DNA from 4 places in the Ensifer sp. Root558 genome. Region 4 is predicted to be linked to each of the others. Evidence: riboswitches for the same ligand, from Rfam matches in the RefSeq annotation. Region 4 holds a riboswitch; each other region holds the start of a gene.
The links. A riboswitch is a leader RNA that binds a small molecule or an ion and turns the genes downstream of it on or off. The one in region 4 is predicted to bind cobalamin.

Region 1 (7,423 bases), on a different contig from region 4:
TCGCCGATCCTGGCGCCGCTTGCCGGCAGCGCCGTCATCGGCTTCTACGGTTGGCGCGGCGTGTTCTATGCGGTGACCATCGCCGCCTTCATCGGCCTGATCCTGCTCTCGACGCAATTGCAGGAAACCCGGCCGAAGAAGGATCGTGCCGACAGCAGTATCGCAAGTGCGCTTGCCGCCTATCGCCTGCTTCTCTCCGACCGCAATTTCCTGACGCTCACCTTCATCGGCGGCCTCGGCATTTCCGGGTTCCTGGTCTATCTCGCCAATTCGCCCTTCGTGCTGATCGACCATTATGGGCTGACGCCGACTGAGTACAGCATTGCCTTTTCGATCAATGCCGTGTCGTTCTTCGCTGTGTCGCAGGCGACCGGCTGGCTCGGCGAGCGCTTCGGCCTGGTGCGGGTCATGCATCTTGCCGTCGGCGCGTTCGCGCTGACCACGGTCACGATGTTCATCGTCATGAGCCTCGGTTTCAACCAGTTGCCTGTCATGGCCGCGTTCCTCTTCGTCGGCTATGGCGTGCTCGGCCTGGTTATCCCGACCTCGGCGGTGCTGGCGCTTGAAGACCACGGCGAGATCGCCGGCACGGCCTCGGCACTGATGGGTACGCTGCACTTCGTCACCGCCGCCGTCGCCATGGTGGTTGCGACTATCTTCTTCGACGGAACGGCCCTGCCGATGGCCGGCGCGATCGCCGCTTGCGCCCTTGCCGCCTTCCTGCTGACGCAAGCAACGATCGGCCGCAGCCGGGTGGTCGCGGCAGAGTAGGCGCTGCTATTGCTGAACCAAAAGGCCGGCGAGGATGTCCTCGCCGGCCTTTTGTTGTCAGGTATGACCGAATGGACCGTCCTTAAAAATTCCAGTCCTCGTCCTCGGTCGCCACAGCCTTGCCGATAACGTAGGACGAACCGGAACCGGAGAAGAAGTCGTGGTTCTCGTCGGCATTCGGCGAAAGCGCCGAGAGAATGGCCGGGTTGACCTTGCAGGCTTCCGCCGGAAACAGCGCCTCGTAGCCGAGGTTCATCAGCGCCTTGTTGGCGTTGTAGTGCAGGAACTTCTTCACGTCTTCGGTCAGGCCGACGCCGTCATAGAGCGCCTCGGTGTATTTCGCTTCGTTGTCGTAGAGTTCGAGCAGCAAGTCGAAGGCGAAAACCTTGATCTCCTGGCGGCGTTCCTCGCTCAAGCGCTCCAGCGCGCGCTGGAACTTGTAGCCGATGTAATAGCCGTGCACCGCCTCGTCGCGAATGATCAGCCGGATCATGTCGGCGGTGTTGGTGAGCTTGGCGCGGCTCGACCAGTACATCGGCAGATAGAAGCCGGAATAGAACAGGAAGCTTTCGAGAAAGACGCTCGCGACCTTCTTCTTCAGGGGATCGCCGGAGGCATACTCCGCCATGATCAGCGCGGACTTCTTCTGCAGGAACTCGTTCTCTTCCGACCAGCGATAGGCGTCATCGACATCGGGTGTCAGGCAGAGCGTCGAGAAGATCGAGGAATAGGAGCGGGCATGCACCGCCTCCATGAAGGAGATGTTGGAAAGCACCGCCTCCTCATGTGGGGTGGTCGCATCTTCCATCAGTCGGACGGCGCCGACGCCGTTCTGGATCGTGTCGAGCAAGGTGAGGCCGGTGAAGACGCGGATGGTGAGTGTCTGCTCCTCCGGCTTCAGCGTTGCCCAGGAGGGAATGTCGTTGGAAAGCGGCACCTTCTCCGGCAGCCAGAAATTGCCGGTCAGACGGTTCCAGACCTCCAGGTCCTTGTCGTCTTCGATGCGGTTCCAGTTGATGGCGCGGATGCGGCTTGCGGGTTTGGTGTGCATGTTCATGTCGTTGAACCTTTGTGATCGTGTATGCCTCATCGCGCGGTGAGGGGCCGTTACTGGAATGCGAGGTTACAGCGCGCAGGAAACGCAGCCCTGGACCTGCGTACCCTCGAGCGCCATCTGCCGAAGGCGGATGTAGTAGATGGTCTTGATGCCCTTCTTCCAGGCATGGATCTGAGCACGGTTGATGTCGCGGGTCGTTGCCGTGTCGCGGAAGAACAGGGTCAGCGACAGGCCCTGGTCGACGTGCTGGGTGGCGGCCGCATAGGTGTCGATGATCTTCTCCGGCCCGATCTCGTAGGCGTCCTGGTAATATTCGAGATTGTCGTTGGTCATGAAGGCGGCCGGATAGTAGACGCGGCCGATCTTGCCTTCCTTGCGGATCTCGATCTTCGAGACGATCGGGTGGATCGAGGAAGTGGAGTGGTTGATGTAGGAGATCGAGCCCGTCGGCGGCACGGCCTGGAGGTTCTGGTTGTAGAGGCCGCCAGCTATCACCGCCCGTTTCAACTCCAGCCAGTCTTCCTGCGTCGGGATGGAGATGCCGGCTTCCTCGAACAGGCCCTTCACCTTTTCGGTCGCCGGCAGCCATTCGGTCTCGGTGTATTTGTCGAAATAGTCACCCGACGCGTATTTCGAGTTTTCGAAGCCGGCGAAGCTCTTGCCCTTCTCGACCGCCAGCCGGTTCGACGCGCGGATGGCGTGATAGGTCACCGTGTAGAAATAGATGTTGGTGAAATCGATGCCTTCCTCGGAGCCATAATAAATGCGCTCGCGGGCGAGATAGCCGTGCAGGTTCATCTGCCCGAGGCCGATCGCGTGGCTGTCGTCGTTGCCCTTTTCGATCGAGGGCACGGACGAGATGTGGCTCATTTCGGAGACGGCGGTGAGGGCGCGGATCGAGGTTTCGATCGTCTGGCCAAAATCCGGGCTGGCCATGGCAGCGGCAATGTTCAGCGAACCGAGATTGCAGGAGATGTCCTTGCCCATGTGCTTGTAGGAGAGGTCGTCGTTGAACTCGCTCGCTTCGCTCACCTGCAGGATTTCCGAGCAGAGATTGCTCATGGTGATGCGCCCGGCGATCGGGTTTGCCCGGTTCACCGTGTCCTCGAACATGATGTAGGGATAACCGCTCTCGAACTGGATCTCGGCGATGATCTGGAAGAAGTCGCGCGCCTTGATCTTGCGCTTGCGGATGCGGGCATCCTCGACCATCTCGCGGTACTTCTCGGTCACCGAAATCTCGGTGAGGGGCACGCCATAGACCTGCTCCACGTCATAGGGTGAGAACAGATACATGTCCTCGTTGTTGCGGGCGAGCTCGAAGGTGATGTCGGGGATGACGACGCCGAGCGACAGCGTCTTGATGCGGATCTTCTCGTCGGCGTTTTCGCGCTTGGTATCGAGGAAGCGCATGATGTCGGGGTGGTGGGCGTGCAGGTAGACAGCACCGGCTCCCTGGCGCGCGCCCAGTTGGTTGGCGTAAGAGAAACTGTCTTCGAGCAGCTTCATGACCGGGATGACGCCGGATGACTGGTTCTCGATCTGCTTGATCGGCGCGCCCATCTCGCGGATGTTGGTGAGCGACAGCGCCACGCCGCCACCGCGCTTGGAAAGCTGCAGCGCCGAATTGATGGCGCGGCCGATACTCTCCATGTTGTCCTCGATCCGGAGCAAAAAGCAGGAGACGAGCTCGCCGCGGCTCTTCTTGCCGGCGTTGAGGAAAGTCGGCGTTGCCGGCTGGAAGCGGCCGGAGATGATCTCGTCGACGAGATCGCGGGCAAGCCCTTCGTTGCCGCGCGCCAAGGCCATCGCCACCATGCAGACACGGTCTTCGTAGCGCTCCAGGTAGCGCTTTCCGTCGAAGGTCTTCAGCGTATAGGACGTGTAGTATTTGAACGCCCCGAGGAAGGTCGGAAAGCGGAACTTCTTTGAATAGGCATGATCGTAGAGATCGCGCACGAAGTTGAAGGAATACTGGTCCAGCACTTCCTGCTCGTAATAGCCCTCGGTCACCAGATAATCGAGTTTTTCCCGGAGGTTATGGAAGAACACCGTGTTCTGGTTGACGTGCTGGAGGAAGTACTGTTTCGCCGCCTGCCGGTCCTTGTCGAGCTGGATCCGTCCCTCTTCGTCATAGAGGTTCAGCATTGCGTTCAGCGCATGATAGTCGAGCGCTGCTTCCGTCGCCTTCAAGGGGCGTTCGAGTGTCGTGACGTCCAAAATCGTTCCATCCCGTTTTTGACATTGGCGACGTCCTCGTCGGTCCCGAGCAGCTCGAACCGGTAGAGATAGGGTACCCGGCACTTGGCCGAAATCACGTCGCCGGCGATCCCGTAGGTCGCGCCGAAATTGCTGTTGCCCGCTGCGATCACGCCGCGGATGTGAGAGCGGTTGCCCGCGTCGTTCAAGAAGTGGATGACCTGCTTCGGCACCGCCCCGCGGCCATCGTCGCCGCAATAGGTCGGCACGATCAGCACATAGGGCTCTGCGACCGTAAGTGTGTCCTTACCTTCCCTGAGCGGTATGCGTGCGGCGCGATGGCCGAGCTTTTCGACGAAGCGATGGGTGTTTTCCGAGCGACTGGAAAAATAGACGATCAGGCCCATCGCCCGCGTCCTTCAGGAAAGCGCGCTGATCATGTCCGGGCGGAAACCCGCCCAATGCCGCTCGCCGGCGACGACGACCGGGACCTGCCGATAGCCAAGACCCTGCACCAGCGCGAATGCATCGGAATCCTCGGAGATATCGACGATGCGATAATCGATGCCTTGGCGGTCGAGCGCACGGGTTGTGGCGGTGCATTGGACGCAGGCTGGTTTGCTGTAGACGGTGATCGACATGGGTTCCTCGTAGGGTCTGGCAAATGGGCGCAAAAAGTCGTCGGATCGCGCGAACGCGAACCGTGGTGTTGGCGATTGGACACGAAACATCGCTCCCCGGTCGACTCGACCGGAGTTGACGTCGTCAAGCTGGCCCAAGGTCGGTTACGCAACCGGGCCGGCTCGTTTTGGTGGGGCGCTCAGGAATTCCGCGGATGCGGGTTTTCAAGGCGCGGCCTTTCAATCAGGCGCGCAACAACGCGCACCCGTCCGCAGAAGGTGGATCTGAACTGGAAGAAACTGGCATGACTTCACCCCGAAGATTTCGACGGGCTGCCGGGGAGACGTCGAGACGATCGGGCAGGCTCATCCTGCCACGCACTCAACCCCTCCGGACACCCCGCCCGTGGACGTTTGGTGATCGAGGCAGGTCTCCTGGCTTACGGGTCAAAGCTTCCATCCCGACCTTCCCGAGGCCTCATGCCTCAGTGGTCCAAATCCGGACAGTCGCTCGCCGTCTACAGTTGCGGGGGCAGCTACGGCATAGCCTCAGCGGAAACCCGCCGGCGCACCGTATTCCCGTCTTAGCTCCCAATCCTTGCGAATCGGAAGAACCTCGAACACTAGATATAGTAGTTCATCGCAAATCTACGTCAATAGGTGTGAGGTGCCGGACGGCCCGTGCGGAGGGTCTTTTCTTTTGCAGTGTGGATAACGGAGAGTAAACGGCGCTTTGAACCGGCTCTCCGTCGGGGGCTTCGTCTCGCCGCCGAAACGGCAACAAGCGCCGCAGCGCTCGCAGGGTTTTGGGGAGAAATTTCGATGGAGCCATCACGCGGGCCGGATGCTGCACTAGGCGATCCAGGCCCGTCGCGTCTCGGCACTCGCTCAATCGCAGAGCAGGATGCTGACGTCCTTGTTTTTGCCGGGTTGCGCACGCGGCGAGACTGCCATGGCCCGTGGCTTGCTCGCGCCCTTGCAGCCTGCCGAGGTTTGCGGCACGGATGAGGCCTCTTCCTTGGGCCAGTGCCACGGATCGGCTGTATCGCCGATGCGCGGGCGAATGTGCTCCTGGTCCCGCGTCAAGCCGATATCCCGGAGCTGGAACTCGTTGAAGGTATCGATGGCAACGGAGGGGCTGAGGGTCTTATCGGCCCAGTTCAGAACATAGTAAATCGTTGATCGCATTGCGCTAAGCATTGCTATCCTCACTTCTCTAAAAGGTCGTGTGTTCGCGAAAAAAGTGAGGGTTTTTGCCGTTTCGCGCAAAGCGATTTCTCGCATGCTGGCATAAAGAATGCTTATCTCAGTTCCATGAGCAAGATTCCTCCCATGAGTGCGGTGCGCGCTTTTGAGGCCGCCGCCAGGCACCTGAGTTTCACCCGCGCCGCCGAAGAGCTCAGCATGACGCAGGCGGCCGTCAGCTATCAGATCCGGCTGTTGGAAGATCGCATCGGCGCGCCGCTGTTCGTCCGGCTTCCGCGCGAGGTGCGATTGACTGGCGCCGGGCGGCAGTTGGCGCCGAAGGTGACCGAAGCGATCGATCTCTTAGGGGCAGCCTTCTCGGAGATCGCCGACAAGACCGAGCATCACCTGCACATCTCCGTGCTCCCGACCGTCGTTTCGAGCTGGCTCGGCCAGCGCCTCGCCTCGTTTCAGACCGCGCATCCCAATATCAGCATCAGGGTGCACATGTCGACCGAGCTGGTCGACTTCAAGCGCGACGCCGTCGATCTCGCGGTGCGCAGCGGCGCCGGCGACTGGCCGGGCAACGATGTCTTTCCTTTGTTTCCGCTCGATTACGTGCCTGTCTGCAGGCCCTCCTTCCTGGAGAAGCACCAGCTCAAGGAGCCCGCCGACGTTCTGAGGGTCCGGCGTTTCGGCAACGCCAGCTGGTGGCGGCGATGGATGATCGAAACCGGCGTCGAACCGCCGGCAAGCAACGGCACCGAATTGATCTTCGACGTCCAGGCGATGGATGTCGCCACAATCCTGGCGGATCACGGCATTGCGATTGCCGTCTCAACCTTCCTGATGGATGAACTGAAGAGCGGCAGGCTCATCCGGCCGTTCGAGCACGTGGTGCGCGACGGCCGCGCCTATTGGCTCGTCTATCCGCAAAGCACCAGGCGGCAGAAGAAGATCCAGGCTTTTCGCGACTGGGTCGTTGCCGAAGCCGATGCGTCGAATGCGATGCTTGCCACCGTGATGGAGGTGTCAAGGTCGCTTCATCCAGGGGGCAGCGCAAGCGCGCTCACCAAGCCGGAATAGGATTTGCTGAGCGGGGCTGCGTAGGAGCCGCGCTTGCTCGTCGAAAGCCCCTGAGACACCAGTGCTTCCGCCTGCTTGACCGCGGCCGACACGCCGTCGATGACCGGCACGCCGTAGTCGGCCTGGAGCATGCGGGCGAGATCCGCCATGCCGGCGCAACCGAGCACGATTGCCTCGGCGCCGTCCTGATGAAGCGCCAGTTCGATCTCGCTCCGCAGCTTGGCAAGGGCGTTCGAGGACTTGTCCTCCAGTTCAAGCACGGGAATATCGGCGGCGCGCACCTTCGCCCGGCCCGCCATGCCGTAGTGCCGGGTCAGGTTTTCGATCAGCACCCGCGAACGTTCCAGCGTCGTCACGACGGTGAAGCGCTGCGCCACCATGGCTGCGGTTGCGACAGCGGATTCGCATAAGCCCACCACCGGCATGCGGGCTAGCGCGCGCGCCGCCTCAAGCCCCGTATCGTCGAAGCAGGCGATGACGGCGGCGTCCGCGCCCGCGGCTTCGC
Region 2 (7,423 bases), on a different contig from region 4:
AGGAGATGAAGGTCACATCCGTCTCCGGCACGCAGTCCGCCATCCAGCGCGTCATCGACATCATCGGCGTGATGCCGGAGCCGGCCGAGATAAACAGGTACTTGTCGCCGGGATGGCGGACGAAGCTGAAATCGCCGAGCGGGCCAAAGGCGCGGAGTTTCATTCCGGGCTTCAGGTGCTCGAACATCCAGCGGGTGCCGATGCTGTCTGACTGCGCCTTGACGGTCACGGCGATCGACAGCGGCCGCGAGGGCGTCGACGACAGGGTGTAGGTGCGCATCACTGGCTCGTCGGCGACGGGCAGTTCGAGGGTCACGAATTGCCCGGGCAGATAGCGAAACCAGGCGGGCTTTTCGGCCCGGAAGGTGAAGGTCATGACATCGGCGGTCTCGACAACCGCCGATGTGCATTCGAGCATCTGCTGCCGGTCGATCCAGACGTGGAGCGCGTCGAAATGGTGAAACGAAGAGGCCATCTGCATGTCAGGCGACCCTTGAAAGCGGAGCCGCGTCGCCGGCAAGGCGCTGCTCCATGAACTTGCAGTACCACTCGACGAACTGCATCACGCCACCCTCGTGCTCGGGCGAATAGGGACCGGGCTCATAGGCCGGTGAGCGGATGCCGAAGGCATTTTCCTCGACGATCTGACGGTCCTGGTCGTTGGTCTCGGTCCAGACATGCGTCAGTTCATCTAGATTGTAGTCGACGCCTTCGACCGCATCCTTGTTGACGAGCCACTTCGTCGTCACCTGCGTCAGTTCGGGCCCGAGCGGCAGCACCCGGAAGGTGATGGCGTGGTCGGCGAGCACATGGTTCCAGGTGGTGGGATAGTGGAACATCAAGAGCGTGCCGATCTGGCTCTGGGAGACGTCGGCGGACAGGGCCCGCCTGACGGCGCGGGCGCCCGACATGGTGTAGCTTTCGGCATTGTCGACAAGCGGCATGCGGGCGGCGCGGAACTGACCGGTCGGCGACATCTTAAATTCGCTCGGCAGGCCCTCGGCCTCGCACTTCGCCCAATGTTCGGCGATCACAGGATCATCCTTGGCGCCCTGCACCCCGGTCGCCGTCGGCGCCTCAGGATAGGTGCGGCAGAGTTCCGGATGATTGGCGGCGCAATGGTAGCATTCGCGGTTGTTTTCCCAGACGAGCTTCCAGTTGCCCTTCTCGATGATGGTGCTTTCGAACGCGACCTTGGTTTCGCCGAGCCGATGCGGCGCGAGATACGGCAAGGCCATGTCGCGGAACGCCGTGAAATCCATCGGCTTTTCCGACAGGTTGATGAAGATGTAGCCGCCGACCGTTTCGCAATGGATCGGCTTCAGACTGTGGGCGGCCTTGTCGAAATCCTCTCCCATCTGCCGGGCAAAGAGCAGCGAGCCGTCGAGTTCGTAGGTCCACTGGTGATAGGGACAGACAAGCTTTGCCGACGAGCCTTTCGCCTGCGTGCAGACGCGCGAGCCGCGGTGGCGGCAGGAATTGTGCAGAGCCCGGATGGCGCCCTGGCGGTCGCGGGTGATGACAACGGGGTAGTCGCCGACCTGGACGGTGAAGTAATTGCCGGCCCGCGGGATCTCGCAGTCATGGCCGATAAACAGCCAATCCTTGTACCAGATGTTTTCCAGATCCTGCCTGTAGTAGTCGGGATCGATGTAAAAGGCCCGGTCGAGGCTGTAGCCGTCCTGCCTGCCCTTCAGCTTTCGAAGCATATCGTTTCTGGTGTCCATGTCCTGTCCTCATGCGCCATGTTTCGGAGAGGCAGGACAGGAACCCGCACGGGCGCACGCCCATGCGTTTGAGGCTCCGATCCGGCTGCCCGCCGCAACCCGTTACGGTTATGTCCGTCAAGGCTGGTTTCCGGGCTCAGGAGCCGTCCTTTCGGACCTGCCCGGCGCCTTCCCGGACGAACCGTCCAGTGGCCTTTGCCGAGGCTTTCGCTCCACCACCGTTGCGGGGGCAGCGCCGGGATTTGACCGGCTTCCCAATTCTCCATCTTCCCTTCGAAGACGGCACCTTGAGTAAGGATATGTAATCGCGGAAGTCACCTTGGCAGCTGCCCGATAGCGACATCCAATTCCAGAATGACGACACGGAAAAAACCGCCACAAAAGGCCACCGTCTTAGAATTTTTACATTGCAAACATATAGATAGATCACATCTTGGGCAATTGCCGACTTTTGCGGCGCGGTCGGCGCAGATGCGGGAGGGCTTCGCCCGTTTGCGACATCGCGTCAGATAGAGAACGCTAATGATGCAGCCAGGACGAAATCATTCATTAACCATGAGCCGCTAGCCTAGCCGGCGGACGAGAGAGGTCCTGCAGGCAGGCAGATGGCGCGCTGACGATCATGGCAAAGTTGAGATACTACGACGCGACAGCCGAGAAGCTGCCGACAATCCCGCCGAAGGTGGCGGTTCATACCGAATTCCTGCGTACGGGCCGGATCAACCGCAGGCAATGGTTGCCGAGCGAACGCCGGTATTTGAGCTATGAGGAAGTCGCAGACAGGACGGGCAAGAAGCTCAGCACCGCCGGCGACACGACCCATAAGCGGATCAACGGGTTCCACAACTCGATCCAGTTCCCGAAGATGATCTTCCACCGCACGCTCGTCGGCCGGCCGCATCTCGGCTACTGTCACGTGACGGCGGCGCGTACGCCGGTTACTCCCTCCAAGGACATCACCTGGTCCTTCTACTTCGCCAACTTCTTCTGCAACCTGGGCGACGAGACGCATTTTTTCGAGAGTATCCAGCCCGGCTATTCACGCATGTACTTCGCCGTCGCCATCGAACCGGGCGCCCAAGCCGGGCAAATGGTCATCAACCGCAACTTTCGTGACAACGGGCTGCTGTTTCGCACGGATGATCCCAAGGTCGCGCTGAAAAACGTACTGATGCTTGGCGCCAAGGATGACGCGTTGCGTCGCATCATTCGCAGCCTCTGAGCCGAACCGGTTCCTTCAAAGAAAATCGTTCTGTTTTTCCGGTGCGTCCGTTAAGGAAGCGTCGGAAAGGAAACGGCATGGCTGAGATCATCGACACGGATAGAGAACCGGACCGCGCGATCGCGCGCGCCTGCGCCGTTCTTGGCGAAGGSGAGCCGGTCGCCATTCCGACCGAGACCGTCTACGGCCTTGCCGCCGACGCTACCAATCCCGATGCGATCAGTCGCATCTACGAGATGAAGGGGCGCCCGCGCTTCAATCCGCTGATCTCGCATGTTTCCGACATGGCGATGGCCGAAGCCCATGTGCATTTCGATCCGATTTCGAGGCAGCTGGCCGAAGCCTTCTGGCCCGGCCCGCTGACGCTGATCCTTCGGCAGCGCGCCGACAGCACGGTTCATGCGCTGGCGTCCGCCGGCCTCGACACGCTCGGCATCCGCATGCCCGACGGTTTCTCGCGCCGGGTAATCGCTCACTTCGGGCGACCACTGGCCGCGCCCAGTGCCAATACGTCGGGCAAAATCAGCCCGACCAGTGCGGTCCATGTGGAAGCCGATCTCGGCGACAAACTGAAGCTGATCCTCGACGCCGGCCAGGCCCAAATCGGCCTTGAGTCGACGATCATCAAGGTCGACGGCGACGAGATCCGGTTGCTTCGGCCGGGTGGCCTCGATGCCGCCGAGATCGAACGCCTGCTTGGTCGTCCGGTGACCCGGCCGGAGACGGCGGGAGCGACGATCGAGGCGCCGGGCATGCTCGCCTCGCACTACGCGCCCGGCGCTGCCGTCCGGCTCGATGCCGCCGAGGTGCATGCCGGCGAAGCCTTGATCCGTTTCGGCGGCAATCGGATCGCCGGCGAAGAGCAGGCGGCCGTCGTTCTCGATCTCAGCCCGACTGGCAATCTGCGCGAAGCCGCCGCCAATCTCTTCGACTATATGAAGCGGGCGGATGCCAGCGGCGCAGAGACCATCGCCTTCGGGCCGATCCCTTCGGACGGGTTGGGGGAAGCCATCATCGACCGGTTACAACGGGCGGCGGCACCACGAGGGTAAGATAGTGTGCGGCATCTTCTCCGCACCCACCCTCATCGAACGGCACCAATTGCGGTTATGATCGCCGCCGACCAGGAACCGAGGACCAGATCCTCAGATCGACCGATCCGATAGCGCGCGCAGGCGCAATGCGAAGTGAGGCCCATGACCACCCTTCCCTCTCCCGAACTCATCGCTTCCTTCGCCGAGATCGTCGGCAACACCAACGTGCTGACGGACGAAGCCGACAAGGCGCGCTATCTCGTCGAATCGCGCGGACTTTACCGCGGCACGACGCCGATGGTCCTGCGTCCGGCCAACGTCGACGAGGTCTCGCGCATCATGAAGCTCGCGAGCGCCACCCGCACGGCGATCGTGCCGCAGGGCGGCAACACCGGCCATGTCGCCGGGCAGATCCCGCGGGAGGGCAAGGCAGACATCGTTCTTTCGCTGGAACGGCTGAACCGCATTCGCGACATCGATCCGGTCGGCAATGTCATCGTCGCCGATGCCGGCTGTATCCTCGCCGATATCCAGAAGGCGGCGGACGAGCACAATCGCCTGTTCCCACTGTCGCTCGGCTCGGAAGGTTCAGCCCGCATCGGCGGCAATCTCTCCACCAATGCAGGCGGCACCGCCGTGCTTGCCTATGGCAGTATGCGCCAGCTTTGCCTCGGCCTCGAAGTGGTGCTGCCGACCGGCGAAATCTGGGACGGGCTGCGCCGGTTGAAGAAGGACAATACCGGTTACGACCTGCGCGATCTCTTCATCGGTGCCGAGGGCACGCTCGGCGTGATCACCGGCGCCGTGCTCAAGCTTTTCCCGAAGCCGCTCGGGCATCAGGTCGCCTTTGCCGGAGTCGGCAGCGTCGAGCATGCGCTCGCTCTGTTTGAAAAGGCGTCCAGCCTTTGCGGGCCGGCGTTGACCGGCTTCGAGCTGATGCCGCGGCTCGGCGTCGAATTCACCACCAAGCACATCCCCGGCGTTCGTGATCCGATGGAAACGGTCCATCCCTGGTACGCGCTGATCGATATCTCGACGTCCGATAGCGCCGAAAGCGCGGAACGGATGGTACAGGATCTGCTGGAGCAGGGATATGCGGCCGGCCTCGTCGAGAATGCAGTGATTGCCGCCAACGAGACACAGGCGAAGGCGCTGTGGCACATGCGCGAGAGCATGTCGCCGGCACAAAAGCCCGAGGGCGGCTCGATCAAGCACGATGTCTCCGTGCCCGTCTCCAGCATTCCGGCCTTCATGAAGGAGGCGGATGCCGCCGTCGTGAAAGCGATCCCCGGCGCCCGCATCTGCTCCTTCGGCCACATGGGCGACGGCAACATCCACTACAACATTTCGCAGCCAGTCGGCGCCGACAAGCAGGCCTTCCTCGACCGCTGGCGCGAAATCAACGCCATCGTCCACGGCATCGTGCTTGGGTATAACGGCTCGATCTCCGCCGAGCACGGCATCGGCCAGTTGAAGCGCGACGAGCTCGCCGAGGTCCGGGCGCCGATCGAAATCGAGCTGATGCAACGCATCAAGCACGCGTTCGATCCCGCAGGCATCATGAACCCCGATAAAGTGCTGCGCGCCGACGGTTGACGACGCGCCGTTTCGCGCGGCGCGCGGCGATGCAGCAACAGGCTTGGGCTGACCGTCAGACGGCGTGCGTCAGCGGCCGCCTGCGCGCAATTGCGAGAGCGACAGCAAGGTCTCGGCACTGACGCCAGCGCTGCCGCCGCCAGTCAGAATCGCGAGACCGGGCGATACATCCTGGTTGTTCTCGACGTCGTAGAGCGCCGTGAAGCGTTGCAGAAGCTTCTCAAGCTGACCCGGCTGCTGCAGTTCCTTGATGTTGACGGTGCGCTCGATAAAGGCCGCCTGGGCCTCGATCTTGGCGTTCTGCAAGCCCTCCGGCATGCTGTAGGCGGTCTTGATGACCTCGAACAGGGCGCGATCGGCCAGGATGTCGTAGGCCGTGTTGATGTCCGAGGCCTTGCGCTTGAAATAGAGCGCCAGGCGAATGCCGCCGTTATCGGCGCCCTCCTTCTCTTCGAGCGACTGATTGAGGAAGAGATCAACGGTGGTGACGAGACCGCGGCGGGTCTGGATCTGCCCTGCCTCGCCCCTGACGATCTTGCCGTCCTTGTCGAAGTTGAAGGACGAGACGATCTCGCGATACTTCAGCCCATTCGGGTCGGTGTTGATGAAGCTCTTCGGATCTTCGAGATCCGACGTGAACATACTCCTGAGATAGTCGGACTTGACCGTCTCCGGATCGATGCCTGCGCCGACGAGAACCATGTCGACCAGCCGGCGGTTCTTGAGGAAGGCATCCAGCGTTTCGATCTTCGCGATCTCGGAGGTGTAATATTTGGCTTCTTCCTGGGCCTTTTCCTTCGCGATCTTCTTCTCGTCGTCCGTGCCGAAGCGGGACTTGGCGACGATATAGGCCCGCGCCGTATTCATGATGTCGCCGTCGCTCTGGGCGAGTTTTGGTGCGCCGAGAGTCCCGTCCGGATTGAAGTTGAACGCTTTCACGAGCTTGACGTAGCGTTCGTCGCGCAGCGTGTTGACGTAGCTTCTGGGATCGTTGAGATCGCTCGTCAGAATGCGCTTCAGATCACGCTTGCTCAGGCCCTCGTCTTCGAGACCGAAGGCGCTGAGCGTGAACTTCAGTACGCCATTGTCGGCCAGCAGCTTGTCGACCGACTCCATCGAATTGACCAGCAGCTTGAAGCGCTTGACCAAGGCTTCGTCTTCGGCATCGCCCTTGTCATTGTAGCGGACCATGTAGCCGTCGGACGTCTTCTTCAACTGATCGGCGTCCTGCGCCGTCTTGCCGGGCTGCAGCGTGCCGTCGGGCCGGAAGTTGAAGGCTTTGTGCATTTCCTTAAAGGCGGCATTGTACTCGCCGCCCTGCGTGTTGACGTAGCTGTTCGGGTCGTTGATGTCGCTGGTGAGGATGTTTTCGATCGTCGACGGCACGGTCGTCGACGCTTTGAGGCCGAAGGCCGTGACGAGGTAGTTGAACAGCCGGCTGTCGCTGGTCAGCTCGGAGATGCTGGTGACGCCGGCGATCTTGCCTTCGTAATATTCCTTGTTGAGCAGTGCCCCGGCGCCGGTCAGGCGCGCGCCGCCGAGCGGCGTTTCGCCCGGTTTCTTGAAGACGTAGATGTTGTTGAGTTCCGTCTTCTTTGCGTCGCTTATCGCCTTTTCGCCGGCCGGCACGCTGCCATCAGCGTTGAAGTTAAAGGTTTCCGCCAACTTGATGTAGGTTTCGAGATTGCGGATGCGCCCGTTCAGCGTGTTCAATTCCTCGCCGAGCGATGCGAGCAGCGCGGGCGCCTGATCGCGTGGCGGAAGCTTGGCATCGAGATCGGCGACGATCGCGTTGTGCTCGTCGATCTTGGCCTGAATCGCCGGCTTGTCGGCAGCGGGCGCCT
Region 3 (7,423 bases), 740 kb from region 4:
ATCTTGCCAAGCACGATCGCCTGACGGGGCTGATGAACCGCAGCGGCTTCGACGACATGCTGGCGGCAGCCCTGTTGCGGGCATCGACGCATCCGTTCACGCTCGTCTATGCCGACCTCGATGAATTCAAGGAGGTCAACGATCGCCACGGCCACGCCGCCGGCGATGCCGTGCTGGTGGCCATGGCCGAGCGCTTTCGCAACCGGGCTGGCCCGAAGGGCACGGTCGCGCGGCTTGGGGGTGACGAATTCGCGGTCATTCTCGGCGATTGCAGCGAGGCCGACGCCCGCAGCCTGACGGCCGGCCTGATCGCCGACGCGCAGACGCCGGTCGCTTTCGACGGCCAAATGCTCGTTGTCGGCGGCAGCGCCGGCATCGCCTTTGCGCCGCGGCATGGCCTGACGGCACGCCAGTTGCTGCTGGCTGCGGACGAAGCGCTCTATCTGGCCAAGCGGCGCGGTCGCAACCGCTTCGAGACGGCGGACGACATGGTGTTGCCAGCCGAAAAGAACGACGGCCAGTCGGCGGCCTGAACGTTACCCGCTGATCGTCAGCAGCGTTACTCCGGAACATTGTAGGGCGTGATCACCACCACGGCGGAAAGCTGCGGGCCGATTGCCGGCGCCTGGGCGCCGGGCCGCAGCATCATCGTGCGAAAGGCGGTGCGCGCATCGGTCCTGAGGTCGTGATGCAGCACGAAGTGAATGCGCCGTTCCCGCAACAGCGCCAGATTGTCCTCGTCGAGATCATGGGCGATGTAGAGCGCGCAGTGACGTTCGAGGCGCTCGAAGGCTGCAAGGACGGAGCGGTTGCCGCCACCGATCGAATAGGCCGCGTTGATATCGGGATTGGCCGAGAGCGCCGCGTGAGCCAGGCGGCCGGTTTCGCTGTCGCGGCCGTGGCCTTCGCTGATCTCGACGATCCGGATTGCCGGATAGCGCTCGCGCAACACCCGGCGAAAGCCGATCTCGCGTTCCTCCTCACCACGAAAGCGGCCGCTCGAAAGGGTCACCAGCACAGTTGCCGGCGCGCCGGAAAAGCGCTCCCCGAGGAGGTAGGCGGCCGTTTCGCCCGCCGCCCGGTTGTCGGCGCCGGCATAGGCCGTCCGCTGGGAATGGGGCAGGTCGGTTACCAGCGTCACGACGGGCGTACCGCCCATCTCGAAACGGGCGACTGCGGCGACGATCTCGGGCACGTCCGGCGCCTTCAACACCAGGCCGTCGGTCCCGCGCAGCCGGATTCGGTCGAGCAGTTGCACGATCTCCTGCGGGCGCATCGTCTCGGCGAAGTGGAACCGGCAGCGAAAGACGGTGGGCGCGAAGGTCATCGCCTCGCTCTCGAAGGCGCGACGCACCGCATCGGTGAAGCGCTGTGGCGACTCCATGACGATATCGATCGCAAACTTGCGCCCCTGGATGTCGAGGCCGGCCTGCTGCTTCTCCAATTCCTCGATGGCTGCGCGAACCCGGGCCTCCGTCTGGCGGCGCACGCCCGGCCGCTCGTTGAGCACGCGATCGACGGTCGCGGTGCTGAGCCCGGCCTGAAAGGCGATGTCCTTGACCAGAAACGGATGGGCCATCGCCTTGCTCTCCTGATGGATTTTTGATGGATTCTTGCTCTATATCATGTTTTGCCGCCGCCTATAGTCGTGTTCATCAGGATGTTCCAGAGGAGGAAACGCGATGAAGACCGACAACAAAGCGCGCCAGCGAATCGACCGCGTCTGGCTCACCGAAGAGGCATGCGATCTCGAAGCGTTCCGGGCGGAAGTCGAACGCCAAACCAGTCTGTCCGACTACCCCCATGCTTCCGGCTGCGAAAAGAATATCCTGATATATGACAGCGCCGCGCTGATTGCGGCGTGCGGCGATGCCGAGGCGCGGCGTTCTGTTCTGGCGGAGATCTGCGAGGTACTGGCGACCGGGCCTGGCGTGGCGGTCTTCAAGCGCGCCTTTGCCGATACGACAGCAATCGACGTCGCAAGCGGGGTCTTTGACGCCATCATCGAAGAGCAACATCGAAGCAACAGCGGCGGCGGCGATCACTTCGCCAAACCCGGTGCCAATGACCGCATCTGGAACTCGCTGGAAAAGCACTGCCTGAACGCGCCGGAGAATTTCGCCTCCTATTACGGCAATGCCGTCATAGCGCTCGTCAGCGAGGCTTGGCTCGGGCCGAACTACCAGATGACGGCGCAGGTCAATCGCGTCAATCCTGGCGGTGCGGCGCAATCGGCGCACCGGGATTATCACCTCGGCTTCCAGACCGCGGCCGTGATCGAGCAGTATCCGGCGCATGTGCACAGGCTTTCACCGGTGCTGACGCTGCAGGGGGCGGTTGCCCATCGCGACATGCCGCTCGAAAGCGGACCGACGCTGTTCTTGCCCTATAGCCAAACCTATGTGCCGGGCTATCTGGCGCTCAACCGGCCGGAATTCCGCGCCTATTTCGACGCACACCATGTGCAGCTTCCGCTCGAAAAGGGCGACGTTGTCTTCTTCAACCCGGCGCTCTTCCATGCCGCCGGCACCAACCGCTCCCGGGATATCCGCCGCGTGGCCAACCTGCTGCAGGTGTCTTCGGCCTTCGGTCGCGCAATGGAAACCGTTGACCGACTGACCATGAGCGCGACGCTCTATCCGGCCTTGCGGGCCTTGCTGGCGGGCGGGACGCTGACGCAGGCGGAAGCGGCCAACGCGATCTCCTCCTGTGCCGAGGGCTATTCGTTCCCCACCAATCTCGACCGGGATCCGCCACTCGGCGGGTTGGCGCCGAAGACGCAGGCGCAGTTGATGCGCGAGGCTCTCACTGCGGGGACGGGCGAACAAGAGTTTCTCTCGGTGCTGGAGGCGCAGGCGAAGCGCAAGCTGAGCTGACGAGCGAGTTACAATTTGACAGGCTCCCGGTGTGTTTCAGCCGGGAGCCGCAGCCGTTTCAAACGATCATTTCCAAGGGAGGAATTCGATGAGTGGACAATTGCAAGGCAAGATCGCCATCGTCACCGGTGGTACGCAGGGACTGGGCGCGACGATTGCTGGCCTTTTCGCCGAGCGCGGCGCTGAAGGCATCGTCATCTGCGGCCGCAACGCCGCCAAGGGGCGGGCGAAGGCCGAGCAGATCGGCAAGGCAAGCGGCGCGAAAGTCGTCTATGTCGAGGCCGATCTTGAAAAAGTAGAGGACGCCCGCAAGGTGGTCGCCGCTTGCGACGCGGAATTCGGCCGGGTCGATGCGCTGGTCAACGCCGCAGCTATCACCGACCGTGGCACGATCCTCGACACCACGCCCGAACTCTTCGACCGCATGTTCGCGATCAATGTGCGCGCGCCGTTCTTCCTGATGCAGGAGGCGGTGAAGATCATGCGGCGGGAGAAGACCGAGGGCACGATCGTCAACATCGGCTCGATGTCGGCGATGGCCGGCCAGCCGTTCATTGCCGCCTATTGTTCGTCGAAAGGCGCCCTCGAAACGCTGACCAAAAACACGGCTTATGCGCTTCTTCGCAACCGCATTCGCGTCAACGGCCTGAATATCGGCTGGATGGCGTCCGAAGGCGAAGACCGCATCCAGCGCGAGTTTCATGGCGCGGCTGCCGATTGGCTTGAAAAGGCGGCGGCCGGCCAGCCTTTCGGTCGGCTCGTCGATCCGGCCGAAGTGGCGCGGGCCTGCGCCTATCTGTCGTCGGCCGAGTCCGGGCTGATGACCGGATCGGTGATTTGCTTCGATCAGTCGGTCTGGGGCGCCTATGACGGCTCGCCGCATCCGGTCGCTCCGCTTTGAGGCGGAGGCAAACGACTAAGCTCGACAGTAGCCGGCGGAAAGTGGCGCGCCATGTCTCGACCGGGTTGGCGCCGCTTGTCTTTCTCAAACGGCTGTGCACTTAGTGCCGTCGTCAGGTGCCCGCGAAAGCGGGAGAATCGGGAATCCGGTGTCATTCCGGAACGTGCCCAACGCTGTGACGGGGACGATCGCGTCTAAGAGAGCCTTGAATTGATTCAAGGTTTTGCCACTGGATCTTCAATCGATCTGGGAAGGCGAGGTGATCGGTTGAACCGAAGTCAGAAGACCGGCCTGGCGAGATAGACCGAACCCCGCGTGGACGGCGGGAGGTTTCGCATTGTTGGGGATCGAACGATGCTGACTGAACCGAAGGGCGGCCTTGCGGCTGCCGGCGCCTTTTCGTTGCCAGAGCGGGAGGCCGTCTACCGTGCCATCGAGACACGTCGCGACGTGCGCGATGAATTCCTGCCCGCGCCATTGCCGGAAGATCTGATCGGGCGCCTGCTGGCCGCTGCGCACAGCGCCCCGTCCGTGGGCTTCATGCAGCCGTGGAACTTCGTGCTGGTGCGGGCGGAAGAAACGCGTGAGCGCGTCTGGCATGCGTTTCGCCGCGCCAATGACGAGGCCGCGCTGATGTTCGAGGCGGAACAACAGGCCAAGTACCGTGCGCTGAAGCTGGAAGGCATCCGCAAGGCGCCGCTCAGCATCTGTGTCACCTGCGACCGCACGCGCGGCGGTGCCGTCGTACTCGGGCGCACCCACAATCCGCAGATGGACGTCTATTCCACCGTCTGCGCCGTGCAAAACCTCTGGCTTGCTGCGCGGGCCGAAGGGGTGGGCGTCGGCTGGGTGAGCATTTTCCACGAGGCCGAGATCAAGGCGATTCTCGGCATCCCAGATCATATCGAGATCGTTGCCTGGCTCTGCCTCGGCTATGTCGATCGCCTCTATCAGCAGCCGGAACTCGCTGTGAAGGGCTGGCGCCAGCGCCTGCCGCTCGACGAGCTGGTTTTCGAAGACGGATGGGGACGCAGCAAGGAGAAGGCGTAAGGCCTCGTCCGATCAATTCTGGACCGGCTGATAGGCCGGTCCCTTCGGATGCTTGAGGTCGATGGCGGTTTCTTCCTGCGGCAGGTAGGTCGGGCCGACGACGCGAACCTTGTTCTTCGACGGATCATAAGGCCGCTCTTCGGCCGGCGCCTTGGCGGTATTGCTCGCCGCTTCCGGCTTCTTGGTCTCGATGACGATGATCGACGACTGGTCGTCACCGATCTTCGTTCCGTTTGCCTTCGGTGTGGTCGAGGCGGTCTGCGGTATCTGGCAGCCGCACTGGCCGGGTTTTCCGACAGCGCGGGTGCGATAGGCAAAGGCGTTGGGCATTTCGGTATAGGGACGGCCGGTCACGGCCGAGACCATCTTGTCGCTCTCTTCCGTGTTGAGGTCGTGAAAATAGAGCTCGGTCTCAGCCCCCGGACAGCGCGCCCGACAGGCCTGCTCGTCGCGCGGGAAATCGGCCGGCGTCGCATCTGAAGAAACCGGGAAAAAGGCGCCGTCGCAGGTACGCACGCACATGGTTCTGAGCGTGCCGCTATAGTAGCGCTCCTGCGGTGCGTAGCCGTCTTCGCCTCGGCCGAGCATCGGGCCGTAGGCGTCTTCCGGCGGCAGGTCGGCAACGATGTTGCGGTGGCTTTCCGGCACGTCCGGTTCCACGCTTGCGAACTCCTCGCGGTCACCATAGCAACCGTTGATCTCCAGCGCGGCGAGGATGCGGCGCCGGCTGTCGTCGCTGCCGCCGGCGACGATCTGCTCGCGCTCGGACTTCAGCATGCGCAGATTGTCTTCCATCTCGGCGATCAGGCTGTTGAGGCCGTAGCAGGTGTCGGGGTCGCCGCCGTCGAAGCCAATGGCGTTGCCGCCACCGCAACCCGCGCGGCGGCGGTCGTTCTTTGCCCGCCGCAGCTCGATATTCTGCCGCGAGATCGCGCTTGCGTAGTCGCGCGCATCGGCATTGCTGGCGACGTAGTCAGGCAGTTGCGCGAGCCGCGCGTTCAGTCGGTCGCAGGCCGTCGATGCCAGTGACGGACCGGCACCGATCAGAACCAGAGGCACAAGGGCCGCAGCGACGTGTTTCATGCGCGTGAACACGGGCGAAAGTCTCTTCCTGTTGCCAGGTCGGCGCCGACCTTCTGCGGGTGGCTGCCAGCGGCATTCCTGTTTCGCCTCCATCATAGAGCTTGTCGGTGATCGTGCAACGACAAGCGACGGTTTGCGTTAACAGCGCAGATCGACTGACGCGCTTAGGCGGCGCGGGCGGTTTCCAGCGACATCGGACGTTCGAGCACGGTACCTTCGATGGCAGCGACCGCCTTCATCCGCGTGAGCAGATCCGGCGTTACTTCCCAGGCGACGGCAACCGCGAAAACGGAGCCGATGCGATGCGGTTCGGCGATACGCTCGCCCGGGCATCCCATGCGCCGGAACATGCGCTCCAGGAACACATCCGTCACCGTGACGATGTGGCTGATGCCGGAAGCAAGGCCCAGCTCGCCGACGCCGCACATCAGTTCGGCGGCCGCGACCGTCACCTGGTTCGAGGCGCGGTCCTGCGAGATCTCGGGCTCGATGCAGAAGCGGCTGGATTCCCAGACCGAAGCGCTGCGGATTTCCGGATTATCGCCAAGCAGGATCGGGAAGGTATCGTCCAGCATGTTTGGGCCGAGTGTCGGCAGGAGGCGAAGCGCGCCGCGCAGCCGGCCGGTATCGGGCGCATAGGACAGGACGTAGAGCGGGTTTGCCTGGTCGTAGTTGTCGATTTCCCAGTCGCCTTCGGTCTGCACGTCCCATTTCAGGAAGTCGTGGAAGACGCGCTTGCGCAACCGGAACATGTCGTCGACGGCCGCCGGGTGTTGTGCGCGGGTCTTTCCGTTCAGGATCCTGATCATCGTTTTCTCCATCCGAGTTTGGGGATGGGGCGATGCTGTCAGGCTCGCGGCGGTTGCGTAACTGTCGCTAGCGACAGTTCAAATGCGCGATATTTGCCACTAGATTTCGAGGGGTTTCGGTGGAGGCGTATTGTCGGGTGTCAAACGGAGGGTATCAGAGCGTGTCGTACGGCCTGTGCCACAGCCTGAGTGTTGGAAACGACATTCAGCTTGCGTCGCGCATTGGTCATGAAGAAGCGCACGGTGCGCTCGGAAATGCCGAGGATCGTGGCGATTTCCCAATAGCTCTTGCCGGCGGCGGCCCAGGTCAGGACCTCGGTCTCGCGGCCGGTCAACCGCATCTCTCGGGTCGAAATGCTGCCGGCCATGGCGCCGTGCTCCAGCATGGCGGCATGGAAGAGATTGGCGGCCAGCTGGAAATCGCGCAGGTGATGGCGGCGATAGGTCGTCCATTCGCCGGCTGTCATGTTGACGTTGATTGCGAGCAACGCCATGCGCCCGGCGGGCGAGGGCAATGGCAAGGCGACGCCCTCAGTGGATATGCCGATTTCCTGGGCTGCCTGGAACAACGGTTCGCATTCCGGGAAGCGATGCCGTGCCATCGTCCATTCCACCGGCCGCACGCCGCCAAGCGCCAGCTTCAGGATCGGATCGATCCGGTGAAGGCTGCGGGCATGGTAGATCTCGGCAGCGTAGGCGCCGAA
Region 4 (7,423 bases):
ACGGCGCATCCACGACGACCCACCGCGGCCTGGTCTCTTTTCGCGATACTTTTAAATTCAACCGAACGGTTGACAATTAGGTCGACCGAGAGGATATTCAACAATATGATTGAATATCAGAACGCACATCTCGATGCCGTGTTTCACGCGCTTTCGGACCCGACGCGGCGCGCCATGCTCCAGGACCTTTCGCAGGGCGAAAGACTGGTGGGTGAGCTTGCGGCGCCGTTCTCGATCTCGCTGGCCGCGGCATCGAAGCACATCAAGGTGCTGGAAGGAGCAGGTCTGGTGCGCCGCGAAGTGAAAGGTCGCACGCATGTGTGCCGGCTCGATGCCGCGCCGATGCATGCAGGCATGGAATGGATGCGCCACTACGAAGCCTTCTGGCGCACCCGCATCGACGCACTCGAGGCGCTGCTTCTCGCCGAAGACGCCACAATCCAAACTGATCCGGAGGAAAAGCCATGACTTCGTCTGCCACAGCCTTTGCCGGCGCCGATTACGGCCGTGTCGTCGCACCGGACGCGGTGCGCATCGAGCGCCTGCTTCCCGGCCCGATCGAGCGGGTCTGGTCCTATCTGACGGAGGAAAGCAAGCGCCGGCTCTGGATGGCGTCCGGAACGATCGGATCGAAGGAAGGGGCCGAGGTCGAGCACGTCTTCCGCCATTCGGAACTGACGACGGAGGACGATCGGCCACCGCAGAAATACGCCGAGCACGCCGGCGAGGTGCGCAATTACGGCCACGTGCTCGCCTGGGAGCCGCCACGACTACTGGCCTATACCTGGAACGAAGAGACCGGCACCCCGTCGGAGGTCCGCTTCGAGCTCAGCCCCCGCGGCGACAAGGTGCTGCTCGTCGTCACCCATAAGCGCATCGCCGACCGCGCGGTCATGACCAGCTTCTCTGCCGGCTGGCACGTACACCTCGACATATTGCGTTCTCTGCTCGAAGGCGAAAAGCCGGCAGCCTTCTGGAGCAAGTTTGCCGACCTTGAAGCGCAATACGACGCGCGTATTCCGAAGCCCTGACGGCGGGATGTGCTTGAAGGTCAAGGCGCGTGCAGGCGCCGGCAAGGATCGACTTGCCGGCGCTTTTCGTCAGGCGCGGGCGAAACCGAGAACGAAAAACGCCAGCGCGCCGATCGAGGCCCATGTGCGCACGTGGTTCCACCAGACCCAATCAGTCAGATAGCGCTCACGCCAGAGATCGGTCGCCGCCTGACCGGGGGCTGCCGCGGCGAGCGCGTCATTCATCGGCACGTTGAAGACAATGGTCACCAGCAGCACGCCAACGACATAGGCAATGCCACCGGCGGCAAGCCACCACCTGCCCTCGCCCCCCGAGATGAAGGCGACGACGACGAGCGCAAGGGCGAGCAGCGCCGTGCCCATGAAGGCGCTGAGGAAGATCGGGTTCTGGATCACGACATTGATGGCGTTCATCGCGGCGATCCCCTGCTCCGGCGGCAGCCGCGACAGGGCCTGCATGATGCAAACCGAGAAGATGAAGAACAGCCCGGCCATCAGGCCGGAACCGATCGCGGCGGCAAACGCCAGAGCGGGGATCAACGGGATCATGCGGCAAGACTCCAAACACCAGTTGCTGCGGTTTCCCGGGCGTAATCGGCAAATTCGCGCGGACGCCGCCCAAGCACGCGCTCGACATCGGACGTCATGCTGGAATTGCGTCCGTCGAGCACCGAGGTGAAGAGATAGCGGATGAGTTCGACATAGTCATCCGGCACGCCGTCCGCCTTGAGATGCGCTGCGAAGTCGGAAACCGGAATGGCCTGATAAGAGATCCGACGGTTGGCGGCCGCGGCGATCTCGGCGACGGCCTGGGCAAAGGTCATCAGGCGCGGGCCGGTCAAGGCATAGACCTTGCCGATATGCGCATCGTCCAGAAGGGCCTCAACCGCCACGTCGGCAATGTCGTCGCAACTGACGAAGGGCTCGGTGACCTCGTCCACCGGCAGGAAGACCGAACCACTCACCACGCTGTCAGCCAGGAAGCCTTCGTCGAAGTTCTCGAAGAACCAGCTGCCCCGGATGACCGTCCAGTCGGCGCCGGAGGCCTGCAGCGCACGCTCGGAGGCTTCCGCCTCGTCCTCGCCGCGGCCCGACAGGAGCACCAACCGTTTGATGCCGGTGCGAACGGCAAGGCTCGAGAACTTGGCGATGACGTCGACGGCGCCCGGCACCGCCAGATCGGGCTGGTAGCAGACATAGATGCGATCGACATTTTCAAGGGCGGGCGTCCAGGTCGCCTCATCCGTCCAATCGAAGGAAGGCGACGCCGAACGGGCGCCGATGCGGACCGCTACGCCCCGCTCCCGAAGGCGATCGGCCACCCGCCGCCCCGTCTTGCCGGTACCGCCCAAAACCAGTGTGACTTTCTGAGACATCGCTTCCTCCTGAGGTTCCACCAACAAACATGAGCATCTCTCACATTTGCAAATGTGATAAATCCTCGTATTTTAGGAGTCAAGTCAAAATGTGAGCATTACTCATGATTCCAGATGCAAGTCCCGCCACGCTTCCCGCCGACGACGAGCCTGCGCTGCGCCGGACGCCGAGCCAGAAGCGCAGCCGCGAGCGCGTCGAGCAGATCCTTGCCTGCGCGACGGCGCTCATCCAGGAGAAGGGCAGCGACGCCATGCGCATGAGCGAAGTCGCTGAAAAGGCGGGGATCTCGATCGGCTCGCTTTATCAGTACTTCCCCGACAAGGCGGCAATCGTGCGCACGCTGGCCGAGCGCTACAATGCGGTCTGCAACGAGTGCATCGCGGCCGAACTGGCAAAGGTCACGTCGATAGCCGAACTGCGCGACGCCTTCTCGCTGCTGTTCGACATCTACTACGACATGTTCCTCGCCGAGCCGGTCATGCGCGACATCTGGTCGGCGATGCAGGCCGACAAGGCACTGCGCGAGATCGATCTTGCGCAAAGCCGCGCCGGCGGAAAGCTGCTTGCCGATGTCTGGGCCTGCCTTGTGCCGGAGACGCCGCGCGAAGAGATCGACAGCGCCGCCTTCCTGATCATGCATCTCGGCGACTGCACCATGCGACTTGCAGTCTCGGTCGACCGGGCCGAGGGTGACCAGATCGTCGAAGCCTACAAACGCATGACCATCAAGGATTTTGTCGCGGATGGACCGCGCGGCGGCGCGCACTCAATTGACAACTCCATGACACAATCCTAATCATCTGGGATCGATTGGTTCCCGGGACGCGAACGTGTTTCGGGAGTAAACGGGAATGTGACGGATGGACCCAAGCTGGGCATTCAAATCACGGCCGACCCCGCGACTGTAGAGCGACGTCGATCCACCGTTCCGGAGCGATCCGGAAGAAGCCACTGGCAAGACCGCGAGAGGGCGGCCGAGCTGGGAAGGCGAGGCAGATCGAGGGCATCGAGCCCAACGCCGTGAGCCAGGAAACCTGCCACTCGATACGGGCATAGGGCCCAACCGGGAATTTCCCGATGCCATCACGGAGGTTGTCATGGCTACGTCTACCATTTCGAGCACCCCGCTCTCCCTCAGCGATCGTCTGACCGCTGGCGTCATCGCGCTCTTCATCGGCGCATTCCTCGTCTTTGGCGCCGGCCTTGCCAACTCGGCAGTGCTGCACGACACGGCGCACGACACTCGCCACTCCTACGGCTTCCCCTGCCACTGACCGATGCGCCGGAACGTGAACAACGTTCCGCATCGAACAATCTGCGGACCTGAACGCATCCGGCCTGAGCCGGATGGAGGCCTGCGTGCATCCCGGTTTTTCCGGCGCGCGAAGGCCATCCGCAGCATTGGGAAAATGGGAAGGCTCAAGGACCACGCCACAGGGCGTGGCTTTTGTCGTTATCGAGGGATTTCAAGATGATTGTCAGAACGCTTCTGGCCGCGATCGTGGCTGGATTGATTGCCGGTGTCTTCATGACCGGCGCCCAGGAACTGCGCGTCACACCGCTGATCCTGCATGCAGAAGAATTCGAAGGCGAGGCACCGGCCGCCACCGAACAGCCCGCCGCCCAGCCGGGTGCGGCACAGCCGGCCGCAGAAAACCACGACCAGCATTCGTCGCTCAAAGCCGTGTCGCCGTTCGGCGCTTTCCTCGACGCTTTGTCGCCGATCACCCCGGCCTATGCCCATGAGGGCGAGCATGAGGAAGGCGGCATCATGTTCGGCATGAGCCGCTTCTCCGGCACGCTGATGGCGAACCTCGTCACAGGTTCCGGCTTCGGCCTGCTGCTCGCCGGCGTCAGCCTGGTGATCGGCTACCCGATCACGCTCAGGAACGGCGCGCTGTGGGGCGCCTGCGGCTGGCTTGCCGTGCACATGCTGCCGGCGATCGGTCTGCCGCCGGAACTGCCGGGCTTTCCGGCAGCCGAACTCGGCGACCGCCAGACCTGGTGGCTGGTGACCGTGGCGCTCTCCGCCGTCGGCCTCTATCTCGTCGTCCTGCGCGAGGAGATCGTCTCCAAGGTCGCAGGCCTGGTGGCGATCGCAGCACCCCATGTCTACGGCGCGCCGCAGCCGCTCGATATCACCAGCAACGTTCCGGCCGTGCTCGGCGCCGAGTTTGCGGTTGCCGCACTCGCCACCACGCTTGCCTTCTGGATCGTGCTCGGCGTCGTCTCCGGCTTCATCAACGAGCGCTTCGTCAAGGCACAGTGATCACTGATCACAGATCGTCAGCAAAGCGACGGCGGGGTTCAGGTCCCGCCGTTTTGCATGAGATGCGCCGCCAGCCGCGCGCGGCGATCTTCCGGCTCCAGCAGCACGCAGGTGTCGCAGAAACTGCCCCCTTCCGTCTTGAAGTAGAGACAGCAGCCGCAACGGATCCGATACTGGCGCGACAGCTGAGCGCCGCTTGCCGGATCGAGAGCCGCGATCTGCTCGTAGCAGAGCTCCTCTGAGTAGAGCCGCGAACCCGGTCGTTTGACGATCGCCAGCGCCTCGGCCATGCCGCGCGCCTCGTCGCCGATCGCGCGGCCGATTTCCAGGAACGCGCCGGCCAGGGCATCAGCCGCGAGCCGCCATTGCGCCCCGCTCGACAGCCCTGCTCGCGCTTTCAGAACCGCAACGACGGGTGCCAGATGGGCGATGAAGCCCGGTTCGAATGCGCTGACGCCTTCGCCACCCTGGCGCTCCGTCGCCGGCGGATGCAGGCGAAAATGATAGCGCTTGCCCGCGACTTCGACGCCACGGTGAAGCCGCGTCCAATCCTCGAAACGAATGCCGGCCACCTCCGCCTGCAACCCGGCGCCGAGATGGAACGCGCCAAGGACCACGCTCAGCTGGCGGCTATAGAAGGCGATCAGATGCGCCGCCCGGATCCGGTCGGTCATGCCGACCCCGAAGAAATCCTGATAGGCGAGCCCCGCCTCAAGGCCAGCGCTGCCCGCAGCCCAGAAGTCGCCCGGCGCGCTGAAATCACTGGCCGCCGGCCCGAGCGAGACGGCAGCCTCGGGAAACTGGGCACGCAGATGGTCGGCGACGGCCAGCGCCTGCGGCGCAAACGCCGCGGTCTCCGCTGTCGGCCGGTGGTCGTTCAAGCGCATGCCGTCTCCGTCGTCCATTCTCATCCTCTGGCGCGGGATGCGGGCGGATTACCACACGCGCCTTCCCCCTCCTGCAGCCAGCCACCGTCGAAGCCCGCCCGCTCAAGGCCGAGACGGATCGCCGGCATGCTGCGCATCAGCGCCCAGCTAAGGCCGCTTTGCCAGTTCTCGATCATCATGACAACGATGCCCTGGTCAAGACCGACGACACGCGCATCGATCCAGCCCTCCGGGCCTGCGCCGGCGGCCAGGCTCGGGTTAAAGCCGCCGGGAAAGCGCCCTTCGCTCAAAAGTCCCGGATAACTGTCTGCCATATGCACGAGGGAGGCCCGCGCCGCGTCCGGCTCGAACGGCAGGCAGGCGAGCGGCGCCCAGGGCACGAGCGTGCCGTCATCAAGGCCGTAGGGTGCGCCGCGGTTCACATAGCCGAAAAGCCGCTGCTGGCGCCCATCCGCAAGCCGCAGCCGGCCGCGCGGCGCATGGCAGGCGCTCAGGCCCCACAGGTCCTCGCCATATCCGGCGAAACCGCCGGGATTGGAGCGCGCATGGTCCCGCTGCAAGGCGATGGCGCGTCGGGTATTCTCGAAATAATCCGTCCCCCGCTCCCGCATCGTCCGGTCGGAAAGCCCGCGCAGATCGAGCCAGGCCTGCGGAAAGAGATGGATGAAGAGTGGCGCCGCATGCAGATGCGGCCGGCCGTCGACGGGAATCCAGTCATGGCCCTCGGCAAAGGCCGCATAGTGCTCCGGTTCGATCGAATGGTCGGGCGCGCCGAGTGCCAGCACATAGAGCAGCAGCGCTTCGCTGTAACCCCGCCAGCGATGCTTCAAGAACCGCCCCGGCGGCCGCCAGCCCATCGTCAGCGTGTCGGCCCGATTGAGCGCCCAGCGCCAGTCCACCCGCGCATAGAGCCGATCGGCAAGCGCGCGGATCTCGCATTCGTCCGCATCCCTACCGGAAAAATATGCAGAGGCGGTCAGGCAGCCGGCGATCAGCAGCGCCGTATCGACGGTCGAAAGCTCGCTCTGCCAGGTGCGCTCGCCGGTCCGCATGTCGAGGAAGTGATGGTAGAAGCCGCGATAGCCGGTCGCCTGCCGGTGGCGGGACTGCGGGCTTTGGACAAGGAAGCGCAGGGTCGTCACCACCCGCCGCGCGGCATCGCTGCGCGAGAGCCAGCCGCGCTCGACGCCGATCGGATAGCAGGAAAGGCCGAAGCCGGTCGCAGCGATGCTCGCCGGCGCGCCCGGCAACGCGGTGTCGGCGATCAGTCCGGTGACCGGATCCGAATGTTCGAGGAAATACCCGAACGCCGCCTGCTGCAATCGATCGATCTGAAATCGCTCAGTATTTTCCGTACGCTGCGGCATTTCGCCTTTCCTGTCCGACATCCGGCCTCATGCAGGACCCGGCAAAATCACTCTTTAGTGAAGGCCAACTACACCCAAACGGTCGCCGAAATCCAATCTTGTGTTACAGTCTTCTAATCTGACCGCGCGCAATGACTGGTTGAAGCGATGTTGAGCGTGTTGGCGTTACTCCTTTCATTGAGTGGTGGCCCGAGCCCATCGACCGCCGAGGCGACGAATGTCGACGTCGAACTGATCCTGGCGGTCGACATGTCCGGCTCGATGGATCTCGACGAGGCCCGCATCCAGAGGGCCGGCTATGTCGAGGCACTCCGGCATCGCGACTTCCTTGATGCGGTCGAAAGCGGCCAGCTGGGCAAGATCGCCATCGGCTATTTCGAATGGGCCGGAACGGTGAACGAGTCCTCCGTTGTCGCCTGGAAGGTCATCGACAATGCCGCCGACGCCGACGCCTTCGCCAAGCTGATCGAAGCGCGGCCGGTCGGCACACGC

Region 1: linked by a shared signal. The riboswitch ahead of nrdH (glutaredoxin-like protein NrdH) and the one ahead of ASD63_RS00150 (CbtB-domain containing protein) in region 4 are both predicted to bind cobalamin.
Region 2: linked by a shared signal. The riboswitch ahead of ASD63_RS22615 (aromatic ring-hydroxylating dioxygenase subunit alpha) and the one ahead of ASD63_RS00150 (CbtB-domain containing protein) in region 4 are both predicted to bind cobalamin.
Region 3: linked by a shared signal. The riboswitch ahead of bluB (5,6-dimethylbenzimidazole synthase) and the one ahead of ASD63_RS00150 (CbtB-domain containing protein) in region 4 are both predicted to bind cobalamin.

Annotation. Positions count from the first base shown of each region.
Region 1 is NZ_LMGC01000037.1:44,166-51,588, forward strand. It holds gene ASD63_RS31275 (multidrug effflux MFS transporter) at 1-771, shown strand, start outside; gene nrdF (class 1b ribonucleoside-diphosphate reductase subunit beta) at 854-1,828, opposite strand; gene nrdE (class 1b ribonucleoside-diphosphate reductase subunit alpha) at 1,895-4,048, opposite strand; gene nrdI (class Ib ribonucleoside-diphosphate reductase assembly flavoprotein NrdI) at 4,018-4,434, opposite strand; gene nrdH (glutaredoxin-like protein NrdH) at 4,447-4,668, opposite strand; cobalamin riboswitch at 5,055-5,281, opposite strand; gene ASD63_RS31300 (hypothetical protein) at 5,536-5,835, opposite strand; gene ASD63_RS31305 (LysR substrate-binding domain-containing protein) at 5,980-6,918, shown strand; gene ASD63_RS31310 (aspartate/glutamate racemase family protein) at 6,876-7,423, opposite strand, start outside.
Region 2 is NZ_LMGC01000023.1:571,239-578,661, forward strand. It holds gene ASD63_RS22610 (hybrid-cluster NAD(P)-dependent oxidoreductase) at 1-481, opposite strand, end outside; gene ASD63_RS22615 (aromatic ring-hydroxylating dioxygenase subunit alpha) at 483-1,727, opposite strand; cobalamin riboswitch at 1,831-2,032, opposite strand; gene ASD63_RS22620 (DUF6656 family protein) at 2,350-2,949, shown strand; gene ASD63_RS22625 (L-threonylcarbamoyladenylate synthase) at 3,027-4,001, shown strand; gene ASD63_RS22630 (FAD-binding oxidoreductase) at 4,146-5,579, shown strand; gene ASD63_RS22635 (DUF1217 domain-containing protein) at 5,649-7,423, opposite strand, start outside.
Region 3 is NZ_LMGC01000001.1:757,567-764,989, forward strand. It holds gene ASD63_RS03765 (diguanylate cyclase) at 1-533, shown strand, start outside; gene ASD63_RS03770 (LacI family DNA-binding transcriptional regulator) at 560-1,579, opposite strand; gene ASD63_RS03775 (phytanoyl-CoA dioxygenase family protein) at 1,683-2,876, shown strand; gene ASD63_RS03780 (SDR family oxidoreductase) at 2,965-3,777, shown strand; cobalamin riboswitch at 3,875-4,087, shown strand; gene bluB (5,6-dimethylbenzimidazole synthase) at 4,132-4,827, shown strand; gene ASD63_RS03790 (DUF2865 domain-containing protein) at 4,840-5,910, opposite strand; gene ASD63_RS03795 (acyl-homoserine-lactone synthase) at 6,075-6,719, opposite strand; gene ASD63_RS03800 (LuxR family transcriptional regulator) at 6,860-7,423, opposite strand, start outside.
Region 4 is NZ_LMGC01000001.1:19,974-27,396, reverse strand. It holds gene ASD63_RS00180 (crotonase/enoyl-CoA hydratase family protein) at 1-55, shown strand, start outside; gene ASD63_RS00175 (metalloregulator ArsR/SmtB family transcription factor) at 106-468, shown strand; gene ASD63_RS00170 (SRPBCC family protein) at 465-1,031, shown strand; gene ASD63_RS00165 (anthrone oxygenase family protein) at 1,101-1,580, opposite strand; gene ASD63_RS00160 (NAD(P)H-binding protein) at 1,577-2,407, opposite strand; gene ASD63_RS00155 (TetR/AcrR family transcriptional regulator) at 2,512-3,204, shown strand; cobalamin riboswitch at 3,203-3,465, shown strand; gene ASD63_RS00150 (CbtB-domain containing protein) at 3,506-3,682, shown strand; gene ASD63_RS00145 (CbtA family protein) at 3,880-4,677, shown strand; gene ASD63_RS00140 ((2Fe-2S)-binding protein) at 4,716-5,564, opposite strand; gene ASD63_RS00135 (glucoamylase family protein) at 5,585-6,931, opposite strand; gene ASD63_RS00130 (DUF1194 domain-containing protein) at 7,079-7,423, shown strand, end outside.